DNA from 2 places in the Nocardioides sp. S5 genome. Region 2 is predicted to be linked to the other one. Evidence: predicted binding sites of a transcription regulator. Region 2 holds the regulator's gene; the other holds the start of a gene.
What was found. The regulator LexA, encoded in region 2, represses DNA repair genes until DNA is damaged. The targets are predictions, from matches to a motif close to TCGAACANNTGTTCGA.
Positions count from the first base shown of each region.

Region 1: recA (recombinase RecA) is a predicted target of LexA. The motif match lies at 2,158-2,173, and genes of this name have one in related genera.

Region 1 is NZ_CP022296.1:2,184,206-2,189,202, reverse strand. Features, by position in the region: gene CFI00_RS10850 (phosphoribosyltransferase family protein) at 1-198, opposite strand, end outside; gene CFI00_RS10845 (regulatory protein RecX) at 243-980, opposite strand; gene recA (recombinase RecA) at 970-2,022, opposite strand; gene CFI00_RS10835 (MFS transporter) at 2,231-3,484, opposite strand; gene CFI00_RS10830 (DUF3046 domain-containing protein) at 3,481-3,675, opposite strand; gene CFI00_RS10825 (class I SAM-dependent methyltransferase) at 3,672-4,295, opposite strand; gene CFI00_RS10820 (DinB family protein) at 4,292-4,828, opposite strand; gene CFI00_RS10815 (superoxide dismutase family protein) at 4,850-4,997, opposite strand, start outside.
Region 2 is NZ_CP022296.1:4,027,113-4,032,109, reverse strand. Features, by position in the region: gene tnpB (IS607 family element RNA-guided endonuclease TnpB) at 1-573, opposite strand, end outside; gene CFI00_RS19935 (hypothetical protein) at 654-1,274, opposite strand; gene lexA (transcriptional repressor LexA) at 1,476-2,198, opposite strand; gene CFI00_RS19925 (SDR family oxidoreductase) at 2,326-3,108, shown strand; gene CFI00_RS19920 (LysM peptidoglycan-binding domain-containing protein) at 3,312-3,662, shown strand; gene CFI00_RS19915 (hypothetical protein) at 3,969-4,487, shown strand; gene CFI00_RS19910 (hypothetical protein) at 4,484-4,997, shown strand, end outside.

The DNA of each region.
Region 1 (4,997 bases), 1.8 Mb from region 2:
GGTGTAGAACTCGACGTTGATCACCGACAGGTTCTTCACCCCCAGCGCGTAGCCCAGGCCCATACCGAGCGCGAGACCGCCGCGCGCGATCGACAGGATCATGTCCGGGGCGAAGCCGGAGTCGGCCACCTCCTGCGCCAGCTCGCGGGTGGCCGTGCCGAACAGGTCGTAGGTGAGGACCTCGCGCTCGTTGCTCACGAGCACATCCCACCAGAGGGCTGACCTGCCGCGGAAGGGGTCGCTCAGTCCTCCGGGTGGTCGACGAGGTCGGTCAGGTCCACCTGGTCGTCGTCGGCCAGCGCTTCTCGGACCACCGAGAAAGCCAGGCCTGCGCCGTAGCCCTTGCGCGCGAGCATCCCGACCAGGCGCCGGGTGACGACCTGCGGTTCGAGCCCGCGCACGGACCGCATCTTGCGGTCCACCAGTGCGCGGGCCGCGGTGCGCTGGTCGTCCTCGTCGATCTGCTCGAGGGCGGCCTTGGCCTCCTCGTCATTCACGCCCTTGCGGCGCAGCTCCTGCGCCAGCGCACGGGGCGCGAGCCCGCGGCTGCGGTGCCGGCTCTCCACCCACGCCGAGGCGAAGGCAGCATCGTCGATCAGGCCGACGTCGGTGAAACGGTCGAGCAGCTCGGTGGCGATCTCGTCGGGCACCTCGCGCTTGGCCAGCTTGTCGGCGAGCTCACGGCGCGTGCGCGCCTGGCCGGTCAGCGCATCGAGCAGGATCGTGCGGGCCACTCCTTCGGGATCGGCCTCCACCTCCGCCGCGCGTGCGGCAGCGGTGGCGGCGCGGGCCTCCTCGGCCTCGGCGCGGGTCCGGGTGCGGCTGCGGCCGCGACCCTTCTTGCGCGAGCGCTCACCAGACCGCTCGGCAGGCTCGGTCGCCGGCGACGGCGTGGGTGGGGTGTCCCCCACCCACGCGCGCACGCCGAGTCCGACGTCACCGGCCCACGACGGCGGCGGGCGATGTTCCTCAGAAGTCATTGACCCCGATGGGCTCGTCACTCAGCTCGTCGGCAGGCTTGTCGACGGCCGGGATGACGCCCAGCTTCTCCAGGATCAGCTTCTCGATCTCGTTGGCGAGGTCGGGGTTGTCCTTCAGGAAGTTGCGCGAGTTCTCCTTGCCCTGGCCGAGCTGGTCGCCCTCGTAGGTGTACCAGGCGCCAGCCTTGCGGATGATGCCCGCCTCGACGCCGACGTCGATCAGGCCGCCCTCGCGGCTGATGCCCTTGCCGTACATGATGTCGAACTCCGCCTGCTTGAACGGCGGGGCCACCTTGTTCTTCACGACCTTGACGCGGGTGCGGTTGCCGACCATGTCGGTGCCGTCCTTCAGCGTCTCGATGCGGCGCACGTCGAGACGCACCGAGGAGTAGAACTTCAGCGCGCGACCACCGGTGGTGGTCTCGGGCGAGCCGAACATGACGCCGATCTTCTCGCGGAGCTGGTTGATGAAGATCGCGGTCGTGCCGGAGTTGTTGAGCGCACCGGTCATCTTGCGCAGCGCCTGGCTCATCAGCCGCGCCTGGAGGCCGACGTGGCTGTCGCCCATCTCACCCTCGATCTCGGCGCGGGGCACCAGGGCCGCCACGGAGTCGATGACGATCAGCGAGAGCGCGCCGGATCGGATCAGCATGTCGGCGATCTCGAGCGCCTGCTCGCCCGAGTCGGGCTGGGAGACCAGGAGGGCGTCGGTGTCGACACCGAGGGCCTTGGCGTAGTCGGGGTCGAGCGCGTGCTCGGCGTCGATGAAGGCGACGATGCCGCCGGCCGCCTGGGCGCTGGCCACCGCGTGGAGGGCGACCGTCGTCTTTCCGGAGGACTCCGGACCGTAGATCTCGACCACGCGTCCGCGCGGCAGACCACCGAGGCCGAGGGCCACGTCGAGGGCGATCGACCCGGTGGGGATCACCTCGAGCGGGGCACGCGTCTCGTCGCCCAGTCGCATGACCGAGCCCTTGCCGAACTGCTTCTCCACCTGTGCGAGCGCGGCGTCGAGGGCCTTCTCGCGGTCTGCACCAGCCATTGCTGTGTCCCGTTCTCTCGTCGTGTGTGTCGGTACTTCTCCGACGTTAGGGCGAGCCACCGACAGTCCCTGATCAGGACGGTCGAACGCTGTGGACAACCTCGCCGCACGTCGTACCTGTGGACGAACAGTAGCCCGAACACGTGTTCGATGGCAGACGTGGCGCGGCGTGTCGCGCGGATGTTCGCGATGACCGTGCGGGTCGGGGTCAGGGCGTCCGGGTGAGCCGTCCTGCCACCACGACGGCGAGGGCGAGCAGGGCCGCGAAGAGGGCGAGCGCCGGGTAGCCCAGTCCCCCGACGATGACCCCTGCGAACGCGCCACCACCGGCCGCGGTGAGCGCCATGGCCATGTCGGAGGTCCCCTGCACGTCCGTGCGCGCCTCGATCGGGGTGCGGTCGGCGATCACGGTGGAGGCGGCGACGGTCGCGCACGACCAGCCCAGCCCGAGGAGGAACAACCCGGCGAAGATCTGCCACGAGGAGCCCTCCGGCGACAGTCCGCAGAGCGCGAGCGACACCAGCAGGACCACCCCTCCGGCGACCAGCACCGGCGAGCGCCCGAAGCGGTCCGCCGCCCAGCCGACGACGGGCGAGAAGGCGAACATCCCGAGCACGTGGACCGAGATGACGAAGCCGATGACCTCGAGGTGCGCGCCGCCGTGCTCCATGTGGAGCGGCGTCATGATCATCACCGTCACCATCGCCGCATGGGCGCACGCCATCGCGACCACGGCCGCGCCTACTGCGGGCACGTCCCGCACGACCGTGGTGAAGGCCGCCCACGACCTTCCCCGCACGTGCGGCGCGCCGTCCGGCACGACACCGGCCGCCTCCTGGGCCAGCAGGAGCGGGTCGGGACGCAGCCGCACCCAGACCCAACCGGCCGCCAGCACGAGCACGACCGAGCCGATCGCGAAGCCGCCGGTGAGCTCCGGGATGCCGAGCGGACGTGCGACCGTGCCGCCGACGCCCACCAGGTTGGGCCCCGCAACGGCACCGATCGTCGTGGCCCACACGACCACCGACAACGCGCGGGCGCGGTGCGCCTCGGTCGCGAGGTCGGTCGCTGCATAGCGCGAGCCGCTGTTGACCGCCGACGTCGCCCCCAACAGCACGGCACCGACGAGCAGCACCGCCATCGAGTCGACGACGCCTGCGAGGACGGCGAGCAGCGCACCGGTGGCGCCGGCGAGGTAGCCGAGCACGATGCCGATGCGGCGTCCACGTCGGCGCATCACCCGCGCGAGGACGTAGGCCGCTGCTGCCGTGCCGAGGACCTGGAAGGTCTGGGCGAGCCCGGCGAGCGTCTCGCTGCCGGAGATGTCGCGCGCCAGCAGGGACGCGGTGGCCACGCCGATGGTGACTCCGACCGCGCCGACGGCCTGGGAGACGACGAGCGTGCGGACGGTGTGGCGCTGGACCTGCTCGACGTCGAGGACCGCGCCGACCTCGCTGGTCACCGCTCGCTGTCCGGGAGCTCGAGCTGGCGCCAGACGGCGGCCCAGACCTGCTTGGGCGGCACTCCTGCGTCGAGCGCCTCCTGGGTCGTGCGCCCGTCGAGGTCGCGGACGACGGTGAGCTCGGCCCAGGTGCGGGAGTAGCTGCGCCCCAGCGCGTGGTCGAGCCGCGCCCAGAACTCGGTGTGCCTCATGGGGACACCGAATCACGGACCGCCGACACCTCGAGCCACGCCTCCCCCAGGTGGCCCGCGATGCCCGACCGGACCGAGACGTCGGTCCACCCGGAGCCGGCCACGACCTCGCGCAGCGCGTCGGCGCGCCAGTAGGTGAAGTGACGCCGGCTGCTGATCGACCCATGGGTGGACCAGCCGTCGCCGTCGCCCTCCTTGAGGGAGATCCGCAGCAGTCCACCGGCGCGGGTGACCCGAGCCAGCCGGGCCAGCACCGTCGGCAGGTCAGCGCGTCGCACGTGCAGGAGCGAGGCGTTCGCCCACACCGCGTCGTACGGACCCTCCGGCACCTGCAGGTCGTCGACCAGCGGGTCCAGCAGGTCGGCGTCGAACCCCTGCTCGCGCAGCAGGGCGACGAACCCTGGCGTGATGTCGGTGCGCCGCACCCGCAGGCCGAGCGCCCCCATCAGCAGTGCGTCGCGGCCGCCACCGGAGCCGATCTCCAGCACCCGGGCGCCCACCCCGATCCGCTGGACGAAGTCCTCGATGTCGGCGCGGACGGAGTCGGGCATCGTCGGCGACGCCCTGGCGTACGCCGCTGCGTCGACGTCGTAGGCGCGGACGGTCTCCTCCACGCTCATCGGGCCCCGACGTCGTGGAGGTGGTGGACGACGTCGTGCAGGTGGTAGCTCCCGAGGGACTCCACGGTGAAGACGGAGCCGTCGGACCGCAGCCCCCGCCGGTCCTTCGCGGCCTCCGTGACCGTGGCGTAGAGACCGGCCACGGTTCCAGCGGCCGCGATCAGCCCGACCGCCACCTCCGCGGGGTCCTGGGTGCCGTAGTCGCTCTCGACCGCGGTCGCGTCCTGGTCCCAGTTGGCGAAGGAGGGCTCGTCGACCTCCAGCATCAGCCGCACCCGCTCCGCAAAGACGACGTGCACGTCACGCACGTGGCAGGCGTACTCCAGCGGTGACCACACGGCCGGCGCAGGGCGTGTGGTGACGTCGGTGCCAGCGAGCACCTCCGACCACGCCATCGCGGTGTCGTGGATCCGCGTCGGCAGAGCGTCCAGCGACTGCGCGGCCGGGTCGAACCCGCAGTCAGGACAGGGCCGCTCGAGGACCCAGGTCCAGTCCTTGGTGTCAGGGACGGGCTGCACGTCGTCGCTCGGCATGCAGCCATCCAACCAGCCCGGTCAGTGGCCCGGGTGGTCGCCGAACGCGACGCTCGTGCATGCCAGGCGGGCGCCGGCCGCACCCGTCGTGGGGTCGGTCGGCAGCGCGTGGATCACGACCGAACCGGCAGCCCCGGGCACGAAGCTCCACGGCACGGTGGCCGTGGCC
Region 2 (4,997 bases):
CCGCATCGCCTTCGGTCCGGTCGGACGGACCGGCGGCGCGGCACCCTCGGGGTACTTGGCGCGGAGCCGGAAAGCCGGCGTCGTCTTGTGCCGGGACTTGAACCGCGGGAACCCGACCGACCTGCCGGCCCGTGCGCCGTTTCGGGAGGCCGCCCAGTTCGCCAGCGCCTGGGCGGCGTGCACGGACGCGGTCTCGAACACATCGGTCGACACCTCGCCTCGCCACGGCAGACCCCGGCTGCCGTCGTGGTTGACCGGCGCGTCGACCGCGCGGCCGTCCTTCCAGGCGTTCATGTGGTTGATGAAGGAGACCTTGCTCCACGACAACGACGGCGTCAGGTCCGCCTCCGGCACACCGTAGGTGCGTTCGGCGGCACGCTGGTCGAGGTTCACCTTCACCCGGGCCAGGTGATGGTTGAACGCCAGCCGGGACGCCCCGGCGTGCGCCAACAGCCGTTGGTGCTGCTCGCTGGTGACGTCGAGGGTGAACCGGAACGTAGTGGCCCGGGTCAACGCCACACCGGTATGCGAGACCAGCACGGCATCGGCGGTCTTTCCAGCGGCTACGGGCATGCCCCTGATGGTGCCGGTCGGCACCGACAGAAATCGCGAACCCGCGGTGCCGCTGACCGGCAGGTGTGGAGGGCTCTGCTTCAGACGGCTCGGGAGAGTGCGTTCACGAGCTCGTCGTGCAGATCGGCGGCCTGGCGAAAAGCGTCCGCCAGCTGCGTGCCGTCTTCGCGGACCGCCGCGTACTGAGCCCGCCCGAGTGCACGGGCTTGGGCGTCCAGGACGTCGGCGACCTCCGGCCACGCCGCGAGCTCCGTGGCGGCGTCGGCGCGTCGGCGTGCCCCCAGACGGAGGGAGAAGTCCTGCAACACGGGCACCGCCGGGTTGCCGAGTCCGGCTTCGGCCCGCTCCGCGAGGTCGCGCAACGCCATCCCGGTTCCGCCTGACGAACCGTGGTCGCCGCGAGCCCACCGGTAGGCCAGCGGCAGCAGGTCGCGCACCGCGTCGTGCTCGGTGCGGTCCGCCACCCGCCGAAGGTTGGTCCGCAGGGGGAACCGGCCGGTGCCGTACCCGATCGTGTCGCTGCCCCAGGCGGCCAGGAACGCAGCGCGCGGCAACCAGGCGTAGGGATGTCCCTGGGGGTCGTGCATGGTGACTCCGTCCGGGCCGGCGTCGAGGACCGCGACGAAGTGGTCGGCGCCGATCGGCCGATCCGAACCGGGCTGGTGAAGCAGCAGCCCCATCTCCAGCGGCCCGACGAACACCGGCCCGCTCTTGCACAGGGCGGCGAGCCGTGTGGGGGTCTACCACGGTGCGGAGGTCATCACCATGCCTGCGGCCGCGCTTGCCCGGCGCGTTGAACACCGGATCCAGCAACGCCCACTGCTCATCGGTCAGATCACTTGGGTACGACATGCCCCGCACGGTGACCGTGCTCGTCGTCAGTGCAATAGGGACACACCCAGTCAGAGGCTGCGCAGCACTGCCGTCACGACGCCGAGGATGGTGGCGTTGTCGCCCGGGATCGGGTCGTAGGCGGCGTTGTGCGGCAGCAGCCAGACGTGGCCGTCCTTGCGCTGGAAGGTCTTCACGGTCGCCTCGCCGTCGATCAGCGCCGCGACGATCTGGCCGTTGGTCGCGGTCTGCTCCTGGCGGATCACGACGTAGTCGCCGTTGCAGATGGCGGCCTCGACCATCGAGTCGCCGGAGACCTCGAGGAGGAAGAGGGTGCCGTCGCCGACGAGCTGCTTGGGCAGCGGGAAGACGTCGGTGACCTGCTCCTCGGCGAGGATCGGCCCGCCGGCCGCGATGCGGCCCACGACGGGGATGTTGACCGCGGTCGGGACGACGTCGCCGATGCCGGTCTCGTCGACGCTCGACTCCTCGCCGCTGGACATCGAGCGGCGCGCGGCCATCACCTCGGGCAGGAACACCTCGAGGGCGCGCGGGCGGTTGGGGTCGCGCTTGAGGAAGCCCTTGCCCTCGAGCACGCGCAGCTGGTGCGCGACGCTCGAGGAGGACGTGAGGCCGACGGCCTGGCCGATCTCGCGCATGCTGGGCGGGTAGCCCTTGGTCTCGATCGAGTCCTTGATGGTGGCCAGCACGCGCTGCTGGCGCGGGGTCAGGCCGGTGGCGTCCGGGGGACCGTCGGGCATCTCGATGACGTTCTTGTCCTCTGACTTGGCCATCTCGTGGAACCTCTCGACGCGGGTGGCCACCTCGTGGGCGATGGGGTGGCTGGTGCGATCACCGTAGTCCTCCCGGGGCCCGAGGATCAAACACCTGTTCGAAGCCGCGTGTCGCTAGCCTGCGGACATGACGACGTCGTGCGTGGTGACGGGCGGGGCCCGCGGGATCGGCCGCGGGATCGCGGAGCTGATGGTGGCCCGTGGGCACCGGGTCGTGGTCGGTGACCTCAACGCCGTGGCGGCCGCTGCGACGGCCGCGGAGATCGGTGCCGCCGCGGGCGTCGCGATGGACGTACGCGACCCGGACGCGCACCGCGCCGTCGCCGCCGAGGCGTCTGCGCACGGGCCGCTCGTGGCGTGGTTCAACAACGCCGGCGTCGGTGACGACGGCACGCTCGCCTCGCTCTCAGACGACAAGGTCCGCCGGCTCGTCGAGGTCAACCTCCTCGGCGCGATGTGGGGCTGCCGCGCCGCGCTCGCTGCCTTCGGCCCGGGTGGTGGCGACGTCGTCAACGTCGCCTCGCTCGCCGGGCTCGGCCCGGTGCCCGGCTACAGCGCGTACGCCGCCACGAAGGCCGCGGTCGTCTCGCTGTCGGCGTCGGTCAACGCGGAGTCGCCGCGCGGGGTGCGGGTGCACGCGCTGTGCCCCGACGGCGTCGACACCGCGATGCTGGCCGGCCAGGACCCCGACGGCATGGGCTCGCAGCTGACGTACTCGGGAGGGCGGATCCTCGGCGTGGCCGAGGTGGCCGAGGCCGCTGTCGCCCTCGTGGGCTCGCGACGGGTGGTCCGGACGATGCCCGGTTGGCGCGCGGGCGTGATGCGCGGCGCCATGCTCACCCCGGGCACCGCGCAGCACGCCGCGGTGCTGTTCGCCGCGCAGGGCCGGCGCGCGATGAGGAAGCGCTGACCGCCGTCTCGTCGCGCTGTCCGTCGCATCGAACAATTGTTCGTGCGGGTGCTTGACCTGTTCGAACAGGTGCTCTACCGTCGTACACATGTTCGATCGAACGTCTGATCGACGTCGAGGCGGCTGCGAAGCCGTTGTCGGTGGGTCCCACTAGACATTCGCTCGACAACGTACCCGGCTGATCTTCCCCAGGAGGCCACACCATGAGCACCCTCAGCCTTGCCCCCAGCTTCACCACTCCCGCCCCCGTCCGTTCGACGGTGCGCCTGACCCGTCGCGGTCGCCTCGTGGTCTTCGTGACCGCGCTGTTCCTCGTCCTGGCCGTCGCGTTCATGCTGGCGGGCGGTGCCGTCGGCACCGGCTCGGCCGGTGAGCGCGCGCCCACCGAGATCGTCCAGGTCGCCCCCGGCGACACCCTGTGGGGGATCGCCAGCGAGGTCGCCACCGACGGCGACGTCCGGTCGATGATGACCGAGATCGAGCGCCTCAACGCGCTCGAGTCCGCCAGCCTCGCGGCTGGCCAGAAGCTCCGCGTCCCGGTCGTCTCCGACTGACGCGTGAGGCCTCCATCAGCCGCTTCGACCCCGGCTGGTGGAACAAGGGGAAGACCGAGGGGCGGGCCTGGTGGCCCGCCCCTCGGCGTCATTTCGTGGTCTTCCTTGGTGTCTGTGTTGTCGGGATCCCCGGTCAACCGGTGACTCCGACCGTTGTGCGGTAGCTGTGATGCGGGATCCGCACCACGGTGACCGCACAAGCCGGGCCGGGCGGGTTGTCCACAGATCTGCGGCCGGGGGTGGTTCGAGGAGAGCTGAACTGGGTAGTTTCCCGAGTGCTGACGTAGTTCTCGGGAAGGCTCCTTCATGCACGTACGCCGCGCTCTCGCGCTCACCGCCGTCGTACCCCTCCTCCTGGCGGGCTGCTCGGACGACCCCGAGCCCCGGCCCAAGATGCCGGACCCGCCGCCGTCGTCGTCCCCGTTGCCCACTGCGTCGGAGACGGTTGAGGCGGAGAGTGCTGAGGAGTTCATCCGGCGGTGGGCAGCCGCCGAGGCTGAGATGGAAAACACCGGGAAGACGGACGTCTATCGGGAACTCTCTGTTGGCTGCAAGGCATGCACGGATCTCGCCGATCTTGTCGAGGAGTGGTACTCGGCTGGAGGGTTCATCGAGTGGGGCGGCTGGAAGATCCAAAGCGTCAGATCGAGAGGTGAGAGCGGCAGCGAATATGTCGTACGGGTCAACTCGAGCCCTACGAGGTACAAGGAGTCTGCTCGCGGGCCGGTCCAGACTTTCGATGGTGGTCCGGGGGCGCATCTCCTCGTCCTGAAGCCGAACGGAGAGTCGTGGGTCGTCACCCGAAAGGCGGAGGTTCCACGGTGACAGTCGCGGCGCGAGGTGCCGTGCTGGCCCTGCTAGGCGGCTTCGTAGTTCTTCTCCCTACGCCCGCCTCAGCTCAATGCGGGGTGCAGAGCGAGGTGGGAGAGGTCGTCGAAACCTGTGACTACTCCTCGGGCGGAATTGAGGAGGAGAAGATCAAGTACCCGACCTCGAAGTGGTCGGTCCGTCAGATCTGCAAGGACGGCAAACGAAACCCGGAGGGTATCTGCTTCAACCCAGAAGACTGCACGACAGACGCCGGCAATCCCGGCACCCGGTACACCCTCTTCCGCGACGGCGAGAACGTCGGCACTGCGTGCCTGAGCGCGGGCGAAGAGGACCTCGTCGACGACCCGCCGCCGATACGGGCGCTCGTGATCGAGGCGTTCGAACGTCTCAGCTGGCCGGCCTCGAAGCTCGAGGTGCAGCCCCCCGGCGGCAAGACGCTTGTCAACCTGGAGTCGAACTTTTACACAACCAACTCCGCTGCCACCTCCATCTCTGTGAACCTCG